3 regions of the Dyella sp. GSA-30 genome follow, and region 1 is predicted to be linked to each of the others. Evidence: predicted binding sites of a transcription regulator. Region 1 holds the regulator's gene; each other region holds the start of a gene.

The links. The regulator HrcA, encoded in region 1, represses chaperone genes, less so after heat shock. The targets are predictions, from matches to a motif close to TTNGCACTCNNNNNNNNNGAGTGCNAA.
Region 2: the regulator HrcA is predicted to act here: its motif matches at 4,946-4,972, upstream of rpoH (RNA polymerase sigma factor RpoH).
Region 3: the regulator HrcA is predicted to act here: its motif matches at 3,434-3,460, upstream of groES (co-chaperone GroES).

The regions. Positions count from the first base shown of each region.
Region 1 is NZ_AP027042.1:4,146,639-4,153,528, reverse strand. It holds gene QMG46_RS17325 (response regulator transcription factor) at 1-134, shown strand, start outside; gene recN (DNA repair protein RecN) at 410-2,083, opposite strand; gene hrcA (heat-inducible transcriptional repressor HrcA) at 2,256-3,317, shown strand; gene grpE (nucleotide exchange factor GrpE) at 3,407-3,940, shown strand; gene dnaK (molecular chaperone DnaK) at 4,101-6,026, shown strand; gene dnaJ (molecular chaperone DnaJ) at 6,163-6,890, shown strand, end outside.
Region 2 is NZ_AP027042.1:265,730-272,619, forward strand. It holds gene QMG46_RS01210 (efflux RND transporter permease subunit) at 1-1,530, opposite strand, end outside; gene QMG46_RS01215 (sensor histidine kinase) at 1,794-3,224, opposite strand; gene QMG46_RS01220 (response regulator transcription factor) at 3,281-3,961, opposite strand; gene rpoH (RNA polymerase sigma factor RpoH) at 4,058-4,915, opposite strand; gene QMG46_RS01230 (alpha/beta fold hydrolase) at 5,111-6,097, opposite strand; gene QMG46_RS01235 (helix-turn-helix domain-containing protein) at 6,232-6,890, shown strand, end outside.
Region 3 is NZ_AP027042.1:1,535,967-1,542,856, forward strand. It holds gene QMG46_RS06730 (glutathione binding-like protein) at 1-307, opposite strand, end outside; gene QMG46_RS06735 (MocR-like pyridoxine biosynthesis transcription factor PdxR) at 412-1,848, shown strand; gene QMG46_RS06740 (TlpA family protein disulfide reductase) at 2,003-3,001, shown strand; gene cutA (divalent-cation tolerance protein CutA) at 3,014-3,331, opposite strand; gene groES (co-chaperone GroES) at 3,529-3,822, shown strand; gene groL (chaperonin GroEL) at 3,954-5,600, shown strand; gene QMG46_RS06760 (aldehyde dehydrogenase family protein) at 6,218-6,890, opposite strand, start outside.

The DNA.
Region 1 (6,890 bases):
CGGCGGAATTGGGGATCGGGCAGAAGACGATCTATATCCATCGCGCCAGCTTGATGGGGAAGCTTGGTGCGGGGTCGGAACTGGATCTTTATCGGATGGCGAGCGAGCGGGGATTGTTGCCGCGGCGCAATTGACTGACGGGAACTTCAAATAACCTCAGTTTTGATTTCTCGTCATCCCGGCGTAGGCCGGGACCCAGTGGCGTCAGTTTCCAGTTTTTGCGATAAAACTGAGCTTTCCCGGCTCTCGCGACAACCGATCACAAGGCCACTGGGTTCCGGCCTACGCCGGAATGACGAGTAGGAGGGGCCCTGATTTGGGGCTGTGTGAAGAAGCAGCTTCTGAGGTCCGAAAAACCTGTCCTATTCGCCGGGGCGACGATGGAAACTAAGGTTTTTCGAGAATCCCGTTAGGCCGTCTGCGCCCGCTCCAACATCTGCTTGGCATGCGCCCGCGTTTCCTTGGTGATCTCCACACCACCCAACATGCGCGCCAGCTCATCACGGCGTCCACCAGCGTCGAGCTTGTCGATGCGCGTCTGCGTGCTCTCGCCGTCGCTGTGCTTGGACACACGCAGATGCGCGTGGCCCTGCGCGGCGACCTGCGGCAGATGGGTGACGCACAGCACCTGGCGCTGACCGCCCAGGGCGCGCAGTTTCTGGCCGACCACCTCGGCCACGGCGCCGCCGATGCCGGTATCGACCTCGTCGAAAACCATGCTGCCTACGGTGTCCTTGCCCAGCGTCGCCACTTCGATGGCCAGGCTGATACGGGCCAGCTCACCGCCGGAGGCGACCTTGCGTAGCGCGCGCGGGGGCTGGCCCGGGTTGGCGCTGACCAGCAGCTCGCAGCGCTCCTGGCCCTGTGCGTCGGGCTCGCCATTTCCGGTGGACTCCAGCTCCACCACCAGGCGGCCGCCGGCCATGCCCAGCTCGCCCATCAGCACGCTGACTTCCTGGCCGAGCCGGGTCGCGGCATCGGTGCGCGCCTGGCTCAATGTGCCGGCGGCCTTGAGGTAGTCGCGCTGGTGCTTCTCCCGCTGGCGATCGAGCTGCTCCAGCGCTTCGCCCGCGCCTTCGAGCTGGGCCAGCTCCTCGCCAAGTGACGCCGCCTTCTCGTGCAGCTCGGCCACCGGCAGGCGATGCCGCCGGGAAAGCTCATGCAGACGGGTGAGATGCGTGTCCACCTCGTTGTAGCGCTCGGGATCGAGGTCGACATCCAGCGCATAGCGGCCCAGACCATCGGCAGCTTCGCTCAGTTCGATGCTGGCGTTATCGAGCAGCTCCAGCAGCGGTTGAAGTTTGTCGTCCAGCGCGGCGAGCTTGATCAGCTCAGCCTGCGCACGGGCCAGCCCACGGCGTAGCGACAGCTCGCTGTCGCCGTCGAGCATCTCGCTGACGCCGGATGCGCCTTCGGCCAGACGGCCGGCGTTGGCCAGGCGCTTGTGACTGGCTTCCAGTTCGGCCATTTCGCTGGCGGGCAAGGCCCATTTTTCCAGTTCGCCCACTTCGTGCCGCAGCAACTCGATGCGCTGATCGCGATCGTCGCCGCCGCTCAACGACTGGATGCGCGCCTGCACGGCGCGCCATTGTTGGGCAGCCTCACGGACCTGGGCAAGCAGCTCATCGTGGCCGGCGTAGGCATCGAGCAGCGCGAGCTGATGGCTGCGCGACAGCAGCGCCTGGTGCTCGTGCTGGCCATGGATTTCCACCAGCATCGAGGCCAGCTCGCTGAGCTGGCTGGCATTGGCTGGGCGGCCGTTGATCCAGGCGCGCGAGCTGCCCTCGGCGCGGATTACGCGGCGCAACTGGCAGGTGCCTTCTTCGTCCAGCTCCTCTTGTGCCAGCCAGGCGCGTGCGTCGGGAAGCTCGGCCAGGTCGAACTCGGCGGCCAGCTCGGCGCGATCGCTGCCGGCACGCACCATGCCGCTATCGGCGCGGCTGCCCGCGAGCAGCATCAAGGCGTCCACCAGCAGCGACTTGCCGGCGCCGGTCTCCCCGCTGACCACGGTCAGGCCCGGCCCGAAGGCGATCTCGGCTTCTTCGACAACCGCAAAATGGCGAACATAGAGGGAGGTGAGCATGGCGCGCTGTATCAGTGAGTCGGTGGATTGTACGGATTGATGGATGGGGCGGTAAGCAGGTCGTCCAGGGTGACCCGGCCTGGGTCGGCCAGGAGGTCGAAGCCTGACTTCCTTGCATTCTTCCCCCGCACACCTTATTTCTTCTCTGTCTCACGGATTGCCACAGCAGCGCATGCCCCAACTCTTCGGCCATGAATTAGATGCCCGCGCCCGCAGCTTGCTGCGCACGCTGATTGCGCAGTATCTGGTCGATGGCGAGCCGGTGGGCTCGCGCACGCTATCGCGCTCCTCGGGCCTGGATGTCAGCCCGGCCACCATCCGCAACATCATGGCCGACCTGGAAGAAGCCGGCCTGGTGGTGTCGCCGCACACCTCGGCCGGTCGCGTGCCGACGCCCCGCGGGCTGCGGTTGTTCGTCGACAGCCTGATCGAGTTGCAGCCGCTGCCGCGCGAGGATATGGCGCGCCTGCGCCGCGAACTGCCGCCGGGCCCGACGACCACGCGCGATCTGCTCGGTAATGTGTCCACGCTGCTGTCGGCGATGACCCAGTTTGCCGGTGTAGTCACCGTGCCGCGCCAGGCCGATTTCCCGCTGCGCCATATCGACTTCGTGCCCTTACCCGACAACCAGGTGCTGGTGATCCTGGTGTTCTCCGATAACCAGGTGCAGAACCGTATCGTGCGCCTGGCCAAGCAGCTTGATGCGCGGGAGTTGGAGCAGGCGGCCAATTATCTCAATACCCATTTCGCCGGCTTGCGCGTGGACGATATCCGCACGCATCTGCTGCGCGAGCTCAAAGAGGCCAGCAGCGAGCTCAACCGTCTGTTGTCCAGCACGGTGGAACTGGCCGCCGCCTCGTTTGCGCCACATAGCGAAGGCGATGACGTGCTGGTCAGTGGCCAGACCAATCTGATGTCCTATTCGGAGTTGGCCAATCTCGATCGCCTGCGCGAGCTTTTCGAGGCCTTTCAGAAGAAGAACGAGCTGCTTCAACTGATGGAAGTGTGCGCCAGGGCGCCGGGTGTCCGGCTGTTTATCGGCGAGGAATCGGGCTTTACGGCGCTGGACGGCTGCAGCGTCGTTACCGCCAGTTATGGGGCGCAAGGGCGTGTGCTTGGGGCGGTCGGTGTGATCGGTCCGACCCGAATGGCGTACGAAAGGGTCATCCCTGTGGTACAAGCCACGGCCGGGCTGCTCAGCGATGCCTTGAATCGGGCGGCAACGGCCTCATAAAGCCGTTTGGGAGGCGGGATTCACCCGCATTAAGTTTACTGGTCGGTATGCAAAATCATGCCGGCCCTGGATGAGGCTTGGAGTTTTTCATGCAGAACAACGATTCGCAGGCGCCGGAAAATACGCCGGAAGCCACCGCGGCGAGTGAAGCCATGCAGGCCGATCTCGACGCACTGAAGCAGCGTGTCGCTGAATTGGAAGCAGGCAATGCGGAGTTGCGCGATGGCGTATTGCGCGAGCGTGCGGAGCTGGAAAATCAGCGCCGTCGTTTGCAGCGCGATCTGGATCAGGCGCGCCGCTTTGCCAACGAAAAATTGCTCAACGAGCTGCTGCCGATCTACGACGGTCTGGAGCGCGGCTTGGCGGTGGAAAGCGGCGATATCGCTACCGTTCGCGAAGGCATCAATCTCACCCTGAAGGAACTGCTGCGCATTGCGCAGAACAACGGTCTGGTGCCGGTCGATCCGCTCGGCCAGCCGCTGGATCCGGAGCGCCATCACGCGGTGAGCATGGTCGAAGCGCCTGGGCAGGCGCCGGGTACCGTGGTGAGTGTGTTGCAGAAAGGCTATGTGCTGAACGATCGCTTGTTGCGCCCGGCGCTGGTCGCCGTCGCCAAGGATTGATCGAGCACACACGGCGCGGCCGGCACCTGAATCACCGGTGACGGTAGCGACGAACCCGGGGTTCGGAAATCTTGACGCGATTGAATCGCCAAGGCCGAGCCCCACTTAGAAACCAGTCGCGGCCGCGGGGGCCGCTTAGAAATTTTTGGAGTCAGAGCACATGGGCAAGATCATTGGTATCGATCTGGGCACGACCAATTCCTGCGTATCCGTCATGGATGGCAGCACCACCCGGGTCATCGAGAATTCGGAAGGCGATCGCACGACGCCGTCCATCGTCGCCTTTACCAAGGACGGCGAAGTCCTGGTGGGTGCGCCGGCCAAGCGCCAGGGCGTGACCAACCCGAAGAACACCTTCTACGCGGTGAAGCGCCTGATCGGCCGCAAGTTCACCGACGCGGAAGTACAGAAAGACCTGCATATCGTGCCGTACGGCATCGTCGCGCATGAGAACGGCGACGCCTGGGTGCAGACTGCCGACGGCAAGAAGATGGCGCCGCAGGAAATCTCCGCCAAGGTGCTGGCGAAGATGAAGAAGACTGCCGAAGACTATCTCGGCGAGACGGTGACCGAAGCGGTCATCACCGTGCCGGCCTACTTCAACGACAGCCAGCGCCAGGCGACCAAGGACGCCGGCCGCATCGCCGGTCTGGAGGTCAAGCGCATCATCAACGAGCCGACCGCCGCTGCGCTGGCTTACGGTCTGGACAAGAAGGGCGGTGACCGCAAGATCGCCGTGTACGACCTGGGTGGCGGTACGTTCGACGTATCGATCATCGAGATCGCCGAAGTCGACGGCGAGAAGCAGTTCGAAGTGCTGGCCACGAACGGCGACACGTTCCTGGGCGGCGAAGACTTCGACATGCGCGTCATCGATTATCTCGTCGAAGAATTCCAGAAGGACCAGGGCATCGACCTGCGCAAGGATCCGCTCGCGCTGCAGCGCCTGAAGGACGCCGCCGAGCGCGCCAAGATCGAGCTGTCGTCCTCGCACCAGACTGAGGTAAATCTACCGTACGTCACGGCCGATGCCTCCGGTCCGAAGCATCTGAACATCAAGCTGACCCGCGCCAAGCTCGAAGCGCTGGTCGAAGACCTGGTCAAGCGCACCATCGATCCGTGCCGCACTGCGTTGAACGACGCTGGGCTGCGCGTGTCCGACGTCGACGAAGTGATCCTGGTCGGCGGCCAGACTCGTATGCCGAAGGTGCAGGAGTCGGTGAAGGATTTCTTTGGTAAGGAGCCGCGCAAGGACGTCAACCCGGACGAAGCCGTCGCTGTCGGCGCGGCCATCCAGGGCGGCGTACTGGGTGGTTCGGTCAAGGACGTGCTGCTGCTCGACGTCACCCCGCTGTCGCTCGGTATCGAGACGATGGGTGGTGTGATGACCAAGCTGATCGAAAAGAACACCACCGTGCCGACCAAGGCCTCGCAGGTCTTCTCGACTGCCGACGACAACCAGACCGCCGTGACCGTGCATGTGCTGCAGGGTGAGCGCGAGCGTGCCAGCGCGAACAAGTCGCTGGGCAAGTTCGACCTCTCCGGCATCGATGCCGCGCCGCGCGGCATGCCGCAGATCGAAGTCACCTTCGACATCGACGCCAACGGCATCCTGCACGTGTCGGCCAAGGACAAGAAGACCGGCAAGGAACAGAAGATCGAGGTCAAGGCCGGCTCGGGTCTGTCCGAGGAAGAGATCCAGCGCATGGTCGCCGACGCCGAGGCGAACAAGGAAGAAGACAAGAAATTCCACGAGCTCGTCGCCACGCGCAACAAGGCGGACCAGCTGGTTCACGCGACCCGTAGCGCGCTCAAGGAACACGGCGGCAAGATTCCGGCCGACCAGCTGAGCACGATCGAAGGTGCGTTGTCGGATCTGGAAAAGGTCAAGGACAGCGACGACAAGGGCGCGATCGAGTCGAAGATCGAGAAGCTGGAGCAGTCCGCCCAGTCGCTTTACGCGGCCGCTCAGGGCGGTGCGCAGCCGGACGCCGGCGCGCAGCCGGGCCCGGGTCCGCACGGCTCGGCGCAGCCGGACGACGTGGTCGATGCCGAGTTCACCGAAGTCAAAGACGACAAGAAATAAGTAACATAGGCCGGTCGGCGCTGCCGATCCAATGCAGCCCGCGCCGGGGGTCATACCCTTCGCGCGGGCTGTTTGTTGATAAGTGTTCATGGTCGCGCGGGTTCATGTGGGGCGCGTTCTTTAGTCGGATACACGAATGAGCAAGCGTGATTACTACGAAGTCCTCGGTGTCGAACGGACGGTTACCGAGGTCGAACTGAAGAAGTCGTTTCGTCGCCTGGCGATGAAATACCACCCGGACCGTTGCCCGGACGATCCGCATGCGCAGGAGAAGTTCAAGGAAGCCAAGGAGGCTTACGAGATTCTCGCCGATGCGCAGAAGCGCCAGATGTATGACCAGTATGGCCATGCGGCGTTCGAGGGTGGTGCAGGTGGTGGTCGCGGTGGCGCCGGTGGTTTTGGCGACATGGGCGATATCTTCGGCGATATCTTCGGCGACATTTTCGGTATGGGCGGCGGCCGCGGTGGCAGTCGTTCGCGTCGTGGCGCCGATCTTCGCTACATCATGGAGCTCGATCTGGAAGAGGCCGTATTCGGCATCGAAAAGAAGATCGACGTACCGACCCAGGTCAATTGCCAGCATTGCAACGGCTCCGGTTCGGAAGACGGCAAGGTGGCGCAATGCAAGACCTGCCAGGGCCATGGCCGCGTGCGCATGCAGAACGGCATCTTCTCGATCCAGCAGGCCTGTCCGCATTGCGGCGGCAGTGGCCAGGCGATCGAAAAGCCGTGCAGGCAGTGTCGTGGCGAGGGTCGCCTGGAAGAAACACGTACCTTGTCCGTGCGCATTCCGGCGGGCGTCGACAATGGCGACCGCATTCGTTTGACCGGACAGGGTGAAGCCGGTCCGGCCGGTGGTGAAGC
Region 2 (6,890 bases), 1.6 Mb from region 1:
CGACGGCGGCAGCGATACGTGATGGCCATGCTCGTCCACGTGCGGTGCATGCGGATGCAGCAGGTATTTGGCCATCGTCGGCACCAGGGTACGCGACAGGATGAACGAGGCGATCATCGCGAACATCACCGCTTCGGCCATCGGCACAAACAGGAAGCGCGCGACGCCTTCCAGGAAGAACATCGGCACGAACACGATACAGATACACAGCAGCGACACGAAGGCTGGTGTCACGATCTGCGCCGCACCGTCGAGGATGGAGGTCTCCACATCCTTGCCGTGTTCCAGATGCCAGTTGATGTTCTCGATCGTCACCGTAGCGTCGTCGACCAGGATGCCCACCGCCAGCGACAAGCCGCCGAGCGTCATGATGTTCATCGTCTCGCCGATCGCCGACAAGGCCGCGATCGAGCTGAGAATCGCCAGCGGAATCGAGACGGCGATGATCACCGTCGAGCGCCAGCTACCCAGGAACAGCAGAATCATCAAGCTGGTCAACGCGGCTGCGATGATGCCTTCCTTTGCCACGCCGCTGATGGCCGCGCGCACAAAGATCGACTGATCGCCGATCGGCGTCACTTCGAGCGTGTCGGGCAACGAGCTCTTCGCATCGGCGATCTTCTGCTTCACGCCGGCGATGATGGCCAGCGTCGATGCCGAACCGTTCTTGAGCACCGTCATCAGCACCGATCGATTGCCGTCGACGTGCACGATATTGGTCTGCGGCGGCGCGCCGTCGCGGACATGCGCGACGTCGCGGATATACACCGTGGTGCCGTTGACCGTCTTGATCGGCAGGCCGCCCAGGTCGTTGATATCCGACGGTGCGTTATTCAGCTGCAGAATGTATTCGAACTGGCCGATCTTCTGCGTGCCCACCGGGACGATCAGGTTCTGCGACGCCAACGCATTGGCCACATCCTGTGCGGTCAGGCCACGCGCCTGCAAGGCCGCCGAATCGATATCGATCTGCACCTGACGCGTCTTGCCGCCGAACGGATAGGGAACCGATGCACCGGCCACCGTGGTCAGCACCGGGCGCACCGCGTTCAGACCCAGATCGCCCAGGTTCTGCTCGGTCAGGCCCTTGCCCGACAACGCCAACTGGATGATCGGTACGGTCGAGGCGTTGTAGTTCAGGATCAACGGCGGCGTACTGCCGGCCGGCAGCTGCTTGAGCAGGGTCTGCGCAACCGCGGTTACCTGCGCGTTGGCGGTGCGGATATCCACCGCCGGCTGGAAGAAGATCTTGATTACGCCAAAGCCGTTGATCGACTGGGCTTCGATATGCTCCACGTCGTTCACCGTGGTGGTGAGCACGCGTTCGAAGGGCGAAGTGATACGCCCGGCCATCTGGTCGGGCGGAAGGCCGGTGTACTGCCACACCACGCTGATCACCGGGATCTTGATATCCGGGAAGATATCCGTGGGTGTCCTCAACGCCGACAACGGGCCGATGATGAGGATCAACAGGGCGAGAACGACGAACGTATACGGTCGCGTTAGAGCGATCCGGACAAGACTGAACATGCCTGGGGATTCCGAGCGCTGATGATGCGTCGCCGCAAATTTTCGCACGGGAGCGTGCCCGGCAGCATGGCCTGACGGATGAAGATTATTTCATCTTGCAATTAAAAAGGCCCGAAAACACTGGGCCTTGAGGGGGTGTAAAGGCTGCTTTGAAAAGTACTCAAGGGTGCTCTCTCAAGGACACCTGAGTTTTTGTAGGAGCGACTTCAGTCGCGACCCACGGTTACGTCACGGCTAGTCGCGACTGATGTCGCTCCTACAGGTTAGGCAGTGGCCGGCGCAGGCAAGGCCGACGTTGCCGCCACCTTCGGCCGAACCAGTTGCCCCGGTTCCGGCGAGTAGCAATACAGCGTGATCCGCGCACCGGTTTCGCCGTCGCCGATCTCAAGCGCAAAGCCATGCAACCGCACGATCGCGCTGACGATGCTCAACCCCAGGCCCGAGCCCGGCGTGGTGCGGCTGTTGTCGCCGCGATAAAAACGCCGAGTCACGGCATCGCGTTCGTCAGCGGGAATACCTGGACCGCTGTCGAGGATATCGATCCGCGGCCCCAGCTTGTCCATCTGCGCGCGCAGACGAATATGTCCACCTGACGGCGTGAACTTGATGGCGTTGCCGACCAGATTGGCCAGCGCTTCAAATAGCAGATGCGCATCGGCGCGGATCGGCGTCAGCGTCTGGACGTCCAAAACAAAAGGCTGGCCGCGGTCTTCCGCCACTGGCGCGTAGAACTCGTGCACTTGATTGAGCACATCGGCAAGATCGACTTCGGCAAAGCAGGCGCAACGATTGCGGTCCTCCAGTTCCGACACGCGCAACAATGCCCGGAACCGCCCGAGCAACTCGTCGACATCGGTGACGCATGCATCGAGCAGCGTTACCTGCGGCTGATCGGACAACTGTTGCTGTGCGCGATACAGCCGCGCGCGCAAGCGCGTCAGCGGCGTGCGCAGGTCATGCGCGATGTTGTCGCACACGCCTTTGACTTCGTTCATCAGACGCTCGATTTCGTCGAGCATGGTGTTGACGATGCCCGCCAGCAGATCGAGTTCGTCGCCGCGACGACTCACCGGTAGACGCTTGGTGAGATCGCCTTCGCGAATCGGGTCGGTTGCCTGCTGCAAGACACGAATGCGTCTGGCCGGGCCGCGACGCAACAGGAAACCGCCGAGCAGGCCGGGGATGATCGTGAGCGAGACGCCCCATAGCAGCGCACGCCACACGATCGCGCCCAGCCCGTCCAGCGTACTGGTGTCCTTGGCAATCACCAGCACGCGCCCATCCGGCAAGCGTGACGCGACAGCGCGTGCGCGCACTTCGCCGTCGGCGTGAAATGGCCGTGGCACGCCGCCCGCCAGCAGACGCGGCTGGCCATCGGCGATGATCCCGGCGGGCAAGTGGCGGATATTGCCTGCAAGCACGCGGCCGGAGGCATCGAACAATCCGACCGACATCACGCCATGAGGATCGATCAGGCCGGCGGCATCCACGGTTGCGGGCAGGCGTTCCGAATCGGTGGTCGCCAGGTAGCCCATGCGCTGCACGATGATCTGGTCGATCACGTTGTTGAGGTAGCGGGTGGTCTCCCATTGGATCACACCCACCAGAATCAGGCCCCACGCGGCAAACAGCGCCCCGTAGACGAGAATCAGGCGCGAGGTGGCCGAGCGCCAGGCATTGGGATGAGCGTTCATGGTGATCCGACCCGGCGCAGCCGCTGCGCCCTCAGGAATATAAGGAAATCATACAGCTACCGCGTTGGCGCCAGCATATAACCGGTGCCGCGCACCGTGCGGATCAGGTGCGGCTGGCCGGCGCTGTCGATCTTGCGCCGCAGCCGGCCGATATGGACATCGATGACATTGGTGCCGGGATCGAAATGAAACCCCCATACGGCCTCGAAAATCATCGTACGGGTGACTACCTGACCGGAGTTGCGCATCAGAAACTCCAGCAGGCGAAATTCGGTCGGCAGCAGATTCAACAACTGGCCGTTGCGGTGCGCCACATGCCGCACCAGATCCAGCTCGAGATCGGCCACGCGCAGGCGGTTGCCGCCTTCGGCACTCTGGCGCCGACGCAGCAGTACTTCGGCACGCGCGGACATCTCGTCGGGCGCGAACGGCTTGGTCAGGTAGTCGTCGCCGCCGGCACGCAGGCCGCGCACGCGTTCGTCCACATCGCTCAACGCGCTGATCATCAACACCGGCGTATCGACCTGGGCGCGGCGCAATGCCGCCACCACATCGATGCCATCCATCCCGGGCAACATGCGGTCCAGAGTGATCAGGTCGTAGTTGCCTTCGAGTGCGCGATCCAACCCATGGCGGCCATCGGCCACCCAGTCGGCCACCATGCCGTGCACGCTCAACTCCGCCACGATTTCGCGAGCGGTGACTTCGTCGTCTTCGATGACCAGGACTTGAGGCATGAGTTAAGGAGTCCGGCCGCCGCGCGGCCCATGAACGATCAAACGCAAACGGCCCCCGTAAGGAGGCCGTCCATCTAAAGCGCGAAGCAATTCATCTTACGCAGCAAACAACCCGCGCATTTTCTTCATCGCGTTCGCCTCGACCTGACGGATACGCTCGGCAGAAACACCGTACTCGTCGGCCAGATCCTGCAACGTCGCCTTATCGTCGTTCAACCAACGACGCTGGATGATGTCGCGCGAACGCTGATCGAGCTTTTGCAGCGCCTCGGACAGCGTTTCCAGCTGATTGTCAGCGTGGTCGGCGTCGGAGACGTTGTCGTACGGGTCGGCGCCATCGTCGATCAGGAATGCTTCCGGTGCCGGCTTGGCATCGTCGTCCGCATCGGCCGGCGCTTCGAAACCGATATCACGGCCGGACAGACGCGATTCCATCTCGCGGACAGTCGCCTCGGGCACGCCAAGATCCTTGGCGACCACGCGCACTTCCTCAGCATTCATCCAACCCAGGCGCTTCTTGCTCTTGCGCAGGTTGAAGAACAGCTTGCGCTGCGCCTTGGTCGTAGCGACCTTGACGATGCGCCAGTTGCGCAAGATGAACTCGTGCATTTCGGCGCGAATCCAGTGCACGGCAAAGCTGACCAGACGCACGCCCTGGTCCGGGTCGAAGCGCTTGACCGCCTTCATCAGGCCGATATTGCCTTCCTGGATCAGGTCGGACAGCTGCAAACCATAACCGTTGTAACCGCGGGCGACGTGCACCACGAAACGCAGGTGCGACATCACCAGCTTCTTGGCGGAGTCGAGGTCGTTGTCATCGTTGAATCGACGCGACAACGCCTGCTCCTCGTCCTGGCTGAGCACCGGGATACGGTGGACCGCCGAGATATACGCATCCAAGCTGCCGACTACACTGGGTACCGGCAGAGAGGCGGTCGCCAAAGCTTGTGACATGAGGAACCTCCAGAAAACTTGGGGAACAACTTAGCACTCTGTTGCTATGAGTGCTAACGGGTCGAAATGGTTCAATCCCACCTCGATCTCGCTTTACTATACCGAATCGTACAGGAATGCCCCTGACTTGTCCAGTGGCACCCTGCAACGCAACAACGACCTTCGCGATATTAAAAATCTCTTAAAATCAATTCCTTAGCGGACACCCCAGAGCTTTTTTGCCTCTTCGGCAATGAGTTCCGGGTATTCCTCAGGGAAGAACAGCTTCGCGCCCTTTACCTTTCGTACGCCATGGGACAGAGGTAACACCTGGTCGAGGTAATCCGGACTCTTGGGGGAAAAGATCGTGTCGCCGGTTCCCCAGACGATCCTCACGGGACGGCGGAACTGACGCAGTGAGGCTTCGATGCCGGCCAGCGGATTGGGGAACAGACCCAGCGCGTAGGCATTGGTCAGCGCCATGCGTTCGGGGGTGGCGACCAGCGGACGCATATACATGTCGATGGCGTCATCCGTCGGATGACCCGGGAAGGTGTAGCAGGCGCCACCCAAGCCGGTGGGAGCATGGACCAGCGAATGATCGTCGACCTGCTTGACGAAGAAATCCCTGGCGAAGGTCCCCTTGCGCGCCGCCTCGATGACCGGCATGACACCCGGTGGTGGGCTGTCGTTCTCAACGTCGCAATTGGTCAGCAGCACGCTGCGAACGCGGTCGGCGTGGCGCACCATGAACAGCTGCGCCACCGCACCGCCGCTATCGTTGGCGACCAGATCCACCGTGCCGACGCCTAGCGCGTCCAGAAACTCGATAAGCATGTCCACCTGGCTCGCCGGGGTCACCGACTTGCCCTGCGTCACCTCGGTATAGCCCAGGCCCATGGAGTCGGGCGCCAGACAGCGCCGATGGGCAGCCAGCCGCGGCAGCACGCCACGCCATTGATAGCTGTTGAGCGGAAACCCGTGCAGGAACAGAGCCACCGGCCCGCTCCCCTGCTCCACATAGGCGGTACGGCCAAACGAGGTGGCAACGAACCGGCGCATCCGGGTGTAATCCGCCACGCCCAGATCGCCTACCTTCCCGTCCCTGACCGTACCAGCCTGCGCCAGCCGACCCAGCCCGCCCGCTAAGGCGCTTGCCGCCAACACGCCGCCCGTCAATTGAAGAAATGCTCTGCGATGCATGTTCGAACCTCGCCGATGAAGTGAGGCGCATCTTTCGTCGGCGCGGAACACCCCCGCAATGACCTGCAAGGTCATGGGCGCGCGCAGGCCGGCCGACCTATGATCCGCTTCGGATCATCCAGGGAACCGCCCGTATGTCGTCCACCCACGTCACGCCCGTTGGATCGTTGCTGCGCGAATGGCGCACGACCCGGCGCATGAGCCAGCTCGATCTCGCGCTGACAGCGGAGATCTCGGCCCGACATCTCAGTTGCCTGGAAACGGGCAAGGCGCAGCCCAGCCGCGAGATGGTCATCCGGCTCGCCGACACGCTCGGCGTGCCGTTGCGCGAACGCAACACCTGGCTGGTTGCCGCCGGCTACGCGCCGTTCTATCCCGAGCGTCAACTGGCCGCGCCGGAGCTCGCCCAGGTGCGCCACGCGATCGAGTGCATCCTCGAACAACAGGAACCCTACCCGGCCTTCGTGCTCAATCGTCACTGGGAGGTGCTGATGGCCAACGGCGCCGCCGCACGCATCAACCGCTTCGTCATGCGCGGACGCGAAAGCAGCCACACCAACATGCTGCGGCAGATCTTCGATCCGAACGACTTCCGTCAGGTGATCGTCAACTGGGAAGAGATTGCCAGCGAACTGCTGCGCCATCTGCATAACGAAGTGGCCTCGTCGCCTTCGGATCAGCAAGCGCGCGCGTTGCTGGACGAGATACTGGCCTATCCGGATGTGCCCGTGTCCTGGCGACAACTATCGACAGAGAAAATCCCCTCACCGCTGATGACCACGGTTCTGCAACG
Region 3 (6,890 bases), 2.6 Mb from region 1:
AGAACAGCCACTGCAGCACCTCGATACGGCCACGTGCATCCTGCGGCATGAAGCGGCCGGATTTTTCCGCCAGATAAAGCAGGATCGCTCCGGACTCGAACACGCTGATCGGTGCACCGCCACCCAGGGGCGCGTTGTCGACGATGGCGGGGATCTTGTTGTTCGGGGAGATGAGCAGGAAATCGGGCTGGAACTGCTCGCCCTTACCCAGGCTGACCGGCTTGATGCGATAAGGCAGCCCGGTTTCCTCGAAAAACAGCTTGATCTTGAGACCGTTGGGCGTGGCGGCGAAATACAGGTCGATCATGACGGAGCGCTCCAGGCGGGATGGGTGCACTGTAAGGAAATGGGTGGACTTGCAAAAGAACCACAATGGGTCAAATCTTGTGGTCCACTTGTAGGCGTCTTCGCATGAGTCACCTGTTCGAGTTTCCCCTGGAACTGCCGGCGCCCGGATCGCGCCAGCGCCAGGCGGCGCTGCACACCCAGTTGCGCGCGGCCATTCTGGACGGGCGGCTCAAGCCCGGCCTGCGCCTGCCGGCCACGCGCGAGCTGGCGCAATCGCTGGGCATATCGCGCAATACGGTAGTGGCTGCGTACGACCTGTTGCTCAGCGAGGGCTATGTCGTGGCGCGCCATGGCGCGGGCAATTTCGTGGCCGACATGGCTTCGCGCTCCGCGTCGCGTGCTGCGGCGTTGCCGGACGACCAGCGGCTCGCGTCTTATTGGCGCCAGCCGGTGACCTTGCCGGTGCGGCCGCCGCGCGACGATGGCGATGACTTCCGCGTCGGCACGCCGGACGTGCTGCGTTTTCCCTACGACGAATGGCGGCGCTTGTCGGCGCGGGCGATGCGCGCCCTGTCCAGATCGCGCATCTTGCATGTCGATCCGCAAGGGCAGGCGTCCTTGCGCGAGGCGATCGCGCGGCATGTTTCGTTCGCACGCGCTGTCGCCTGCGAGGCGGCCGATGTACTGGTCACTTGCGGCGCACAACAGGCGTTCAACTTGCTTGCGCGTGTATTGGTGACGCCAGGGCGCACGGTGCTGGCCGTGGAGAACCCCGGCTACCCGCCGTTGCGCGCGGTATTCGAAGCGGCCGGCGCGGAGATCGTGCCGGTACCGGTGGATGAGCAGGGCTTGGTGGTTGCGGCGATTCCGGCTCGCGCGAACATCGTGTACGTCACGCCGTCGCACCAGTTTCCACTCGGCATGCCGTTGTCGCCCGCGCGCCGCACTGCCTTGCTTGCCTTCGCACGAGCGCGTGGCGCGACCATTATCGAAGACGACTACGATGGCGAATTCCGCTACGGCGGTCGCCCGCTCGATGCCTTGCAGACGCTCGACCGCAACGGCAGCGTCTGTTACGTCGGCACCTTTTCCAAGTGTCTGTTCCCGGCACTGCGACTGGGCTATGTGGTGCTGCCGCCTTGGCTGCATGAAGCGATGGCGCATGCCAAGTGGCTCAGCGACGGCCATGGCGATGTGCTGTCGCAGGAGACGCTGGCTGCATTCATTGCCGAGGGGCACCTGGTGCGACATATCCGCAAGATGCGCAAGATTTATGCGGATCGACGCGAACAACTGTTGCTGGCGCTGGACCGTCATGCCGGCGGCCTGCTCGAAGCCATGCCGGTCGATGCGGGTCTGCACATGGCGGCACGCGCGGCGCCCGATATCGACGTGACAGCGTGGACGCGCAGGGCGGCGGCGGAAGGTATTCGCGTTGAGGATCTGGCGAGGTATGGCGTGGGCGATCACGGCTGGCACGGCATGCCGTTGGGCTTTGGCCTGATCGACGCCACGCGCATCGATAGCGCCATTCATCGGGCTGTGGCGTTGTTGCGTTGAAACATGCTCAAAAAATCCGGCCTCAAAAAATCAAGCTCCGAAAAGCCGGCTCCAAAAATCCAAAAGTGGTCCGGTAGTTTTTCCAACAAGTGGCGCTTATCCGGATGGCCGCGTGGCCCGAGCATTCGCGCTAACCCTCCCGCGATGCCTTCCCATGCGTTATTTCCTGACTCTTATCCTGTCGCTGTGTTGCCTGACTACCCATGCCGCCGATAGCGGCCAGCAACGCGCCGAAGCAGCCGGTCAAAGCCTGATCGGTACGCCGGCGCCGCCGGTGGTGCTCAAGACCATCGACGGGCAGACCATCGATCTGGGCAAGCTCTACGGCAAAAAAGCCGTCTATCTGAAATTCTGGGCGACCTGGTGCGTACCCTGCCGCGAACAGATGCCGCATCTGCAACGCACCTATGAAGAAGCCGGACCGGACATGGCAGTGATCGCCATCGATGTCGGTTTCGATGACAGTGTCGAGGAGGTACGCAAGTACCGACAGCAAGTGGGCCTGACCATGCCGATCGTGTTCGATGACGGTTCGCTGGGCGAGGCTTTCCATTTGCGTGTCACGCCGCAACACGTGGTGATCGGTCGTGATGGGCGCATTCTCTATGTCGGCCACGAGGCCAATGCCCGGCTCGACGCCGCCTTGCTTGCTGCCCGAACGTCCACGCCTTTACCTGTGGCGCCGCCGAAGACGGCCACCGTGGCCGAGAAACCTATCGGTATTGGCGATAGCGTGCCCGATACGAGCGTGACCACCCTGGCCGGGAAATCCTTTCCGTTGCGCGATGCCGGCAAGCCTACCGTGCTGGTTTTTCTCTCGCCCTGGTGCGAAAGCTATCTGGCCAAGAGCCGCCCGCAACTGTCGCAAAGCTGCCGCAGCATGCGCGAGCAGGTCGAGGTGCTGGCGCATAAGCGGTCGGACCTGCGCTGGCTGGGCGTGGCGTCCGGCTTGTGGGCGGCCAGGGACGATCTGGCCGAGTACAAGAAAAACTACAAGGTGGAGATCCCGCTGATGCTCGACGCATCCGGCACGCTTTTCCGTAGCTTTCGTGTGATGCACGTGCCGACCGTGCTGCTGGTCGATGCCCAGGGCCGTGTGACCCGACGCATCGAGGCCACCGACGGCGACCTGGCCGCCGCTCTGCCGCGCTGACCTGACTGGCATTCAGCAAGCATTTGCGGCCACCCAGGCCAGATAGGCCTCGTGGGCGCGCTCGACCGGGACGGCGATCAGCTCGGGCAGATCGTAGGGATGCAGTTCCAATAGCCGCGCCCTGAGCGCCTCAAAGCGGTCGGCCGGGGTCTTGATGAGCAGCAGGGTTTCGCTGTCCCTGGTCACTTTGCCCTCCCAGCGGTAGACCGAGGTGACCCCGGGCAGGCAGTTGACGCAGGCGGCCAGGGACTCCCCGACCAACCGCTCAGCCAGCTGCAGAGCGGTTTCCGGGTCGGGGCAGGTGCAGTAGCAAAGCAGGATCGGGCGCATCCCGTCAGCCTAGCCGGCCTTGAAAGGGCCAGCCAGCTTCCCCATTAGAAGTGCAGGTTCGAGGGACGCGACCTCTTGCGAGGGGCTTCTGCATCGTTAGAATTGGCACTCACCGACGGCGAGTGCTAACAATGCGGTCCCCCGCATCGCGCCCCGTCCCGACTTTTCCCAACCCAATCCATTAGCTGGAGCCATCCATGAGCAAACTGCGTCCGCTGCACGATCGCGTCATCGTCAAGCGCCTGGAAGAGGAGCGTGTCTCCGCCGGCGGCATCGTCATCCCCGACAGCGCCACCGAAAAGCCGACCCGCGGCAAGGTCATCGCTGCCGGTACCGGTCGCATCCTGGAAGACGGCAATGTCCGTCCGATGTCGCTGAAGGAAGGCGACGTGGTGCTGTTCGGCAAGTACGCCGGCCAGGAAATCAAGATCGACGGCGAAGAGCTGGTCTTCCTGAAGGAAGACGACGTTGTTGCGGTGATCGAGGGCTGAGTTCCGTTGGGAGCTGCGGCTTGCCGAGCGCGAACTTAAGAGCGCGCACGCCAGTCGCCTTTGGCTCCTTCTGGTACCGCCTTTGGAACGACAGAACCATTCCTATTCAAAATTTTTGAGGCAAAAATTTTATGGCAGCTAAAGAAGTACGCTTCGGCGAAGACGTCCGCGCGCGCATGCTCAAGGGTGTCAACACCCTGGCCAACGCGGTCAAGGTCACCCTGGGTCCGAAGGGCCGCAACGTCGTGCTCGAGAAGAGCTTCGGCGCACCGACGGTGACCAAGGACGGCGTGTCCGTCGCCAAGGAAATCGAACTGGCCGACAAGTACGAGAACATCGGCGCGCAGATCGTCAAGGAAGCCGCTTCCAAGACGTCCGACGTGGCCGGTGACGGCACCACGACCGCGACCGTGCTGGCGCAGGCGTTCATCCAGGAAGGCCTGAAGGCTGTGGCCGCCGGCATGAACCCGATGGATCTCAAGCGCGGTATCGACCAGGCGGTGACCGCCGCCGTCGCCGAGCTGAAGAAGCTCTCCAACCCGACCGCCGACGACAAGGCGATCGCCCAGGTCGGCACCATCTCGGCCAACTCCGACGCCAACGTCGGCGACATCATCGCCACCGCGATGAAGAAGGTCGGCAAGGAAGGCGTGATTACGGTCGAGGAAGGTTCGGGCCTCGAGAACGAACTCGACGTCGTCGAAGGCATGCAGTTCGACCGCGGCTACCTGTCGCCGTACTTCATCAACAACCAGCAGAGCCAGCAGGTCGAGCTGGACGACCCCTTCATCCTGATCCACGACAAGAAGGTGTCGAACGTTCGCGAACTGCTGCCGGTGCTCGAAGCCGTCGCCAAGGCCGGCAAGCCGCTGCTGATCGTCGCCGAGGAAGTCGAGGGCGAAGCCCTGGCGACCCTCGTCGTCAACACCATCCGCGGTATCGTCAAGGTCGCCGCCGTCAAGGCGCCGGGCTTCGGCGATCGTCGCAAGGCCATCCTGGAAGACATCGCCATCCTGACCAACGGCCAGGTGATCTCCGAGGAAGTCGGCCTGCAGCTTGAGAAGGCCACGATCAACGATCTGGGCCGCGCCAAGCGCGTCGTCATCACCAAGGAAAACACCACCATCATCGACGGTGCCGGCGAAGCCGAGCGCATCCAGTCGCGCATCGGCCAGATCAAGGCGCAGATCGAAGAGACCTCTTCGGACTACGACCGCGAGAAGCTGCAGGAGCGCGTGGCCAAGCTGGCTGGCGGCGTGGCCGTCATCAAGGTGGGCGCGGCAACCGAAGTCGAAATGAAGGAAAAGAAGGCTCGCGTCGAAGACGCCCTGCACGCTACCCGCGCTGCAGTGGAAGAAGGCGTGGTGCCGGGCGGTGGCGTGGCGCTGATCCGCTCGCTCAAGTCGCTCGATGGCCTGAAGGGCGCCAACGCCGATCAGGATCTGGGCATCGCCATCACCCGTCGCGCACTGGAAGCTCCGCTGCGCGCGATCGTGTCGAACGCCGGCGAAGAGCCGTCGGTCGTGCTGAACAAGGTGAAGGAAGGCAACGGTAACTTCGGTTACAACGCTGCCACGGGCGAGTTCGGCGACATGATCGCCTTCGGCATCCTGGACCCGACCAAGGTCACCCGTTCGGCTCTGCAGTTCGCGGCTTCGGTCGCCGGTTCGATCATCACGACCGAAGCGGCCGTGACCGAAGTGCCGAAGAAGGACGAAGGTCATTCGCACGGTGCGCCGGGCGGTGGCATGGGCGGCATGGGTGGTATGGACTTCTAAGTCCTGCGCTTGTGTTGCAGTTGTTTGGAGAAAACCCCGCCTTGTGCGGGGTTTTCTTTTGGATGGCTATTGCTGCACTAGTCAAGCGAGAACGGATGCTTTGGGCGGTTTTCCGCAGCCTCTCCAACTTCGTCATTCCGGCGTAGGCCGGAACCCAGTGGCGTCAGTGTTTGGCTCTTGCCTGTGTGTTCGGGCGACCTGGCCGCTTACGCAGCGGGCGTTTCACTCGCCTGCCGGCGAGCGAGTCACTTTTTCTTTGCTGGCCCACGCTTGCGCGTAGCGCATGCGAACGGCGAAGCCGGCCCGGAGGGCGGAGGACCTTTAGGTCCGGAGTAAAGCAAAAGTAACCAAAAAGAAATGGCCTTTAGAGCCAAGGCTCTGAGCAGCATTGAGAGATAAAACCGTTCGGACCGTCTACTCGAACCGAGTGGGGACGCTTCTGGCGCTTCTGAGGTGCGCCGAATTTGTGCGCGAGGCGTCGTGGCGGAGAGGACTTAAGGCGTTCCCCCTCGCCCTCGCCTACCCCTCTCGTCATTCCGGCGAAGGCCGGAATCTACTCTTCAGTGTTTCCATTCGAGAAATCCTGACTGACAAACGAAGGCCAATCACCTCACTCCTCACTCTCCAACGACTGCCTTCGCCTCAAGAAACGACTCCAGTCCGAACACGCCACCTTCGCGACCAAGCCCCGATGCCTTGTACCCACCAAATGGCGCACGCGGTTCATGCTGGAGACTATTGATCTTCACCCCGCCAACAAGCAGCCGCGAAGCGACGGCGTGTGCGCGTTCGCTGTTCGTCGAGAATACATACGCCTGCAACCCATACGGCGAATCGTTGGCGATCTCAATGGCTTCCTCGTCGTCGCGATAGGTGATGATGCTGAGTACAGGCCCAAAAATTTCTTCTTGAGCGATCGTCATATCGTTGCTTACGCCGGCAAAGACGGTCGGTCGAACGAAGTAGCCACGCTCGATGCCCTCCGGTCGGCCTTCGCCGCCCGCAATCAATGTGGCACCTTCGTCGTTGCCGATGCGGATGTATCGCTGCACGCGCTCGTATTGCGCGGCGCTGATCATTGGGCCGATCGTTGTCTGCGGATCGCGTGGGTTGCCGACCTTGATGCCGGCGATGGCCTGTTGAGTCAAAGCAATCACTTCATCCAGTCGCGAAGCCGGAACAAGAATGCGCGTTCCCGCCACGCAAGCCTGCCCACTGTTTTGCAGCCCGGCCTGGATGGCCAGCGGTACGGCATGGGGAAAATCGGCGTCGTCGAGAATGATCGACGGC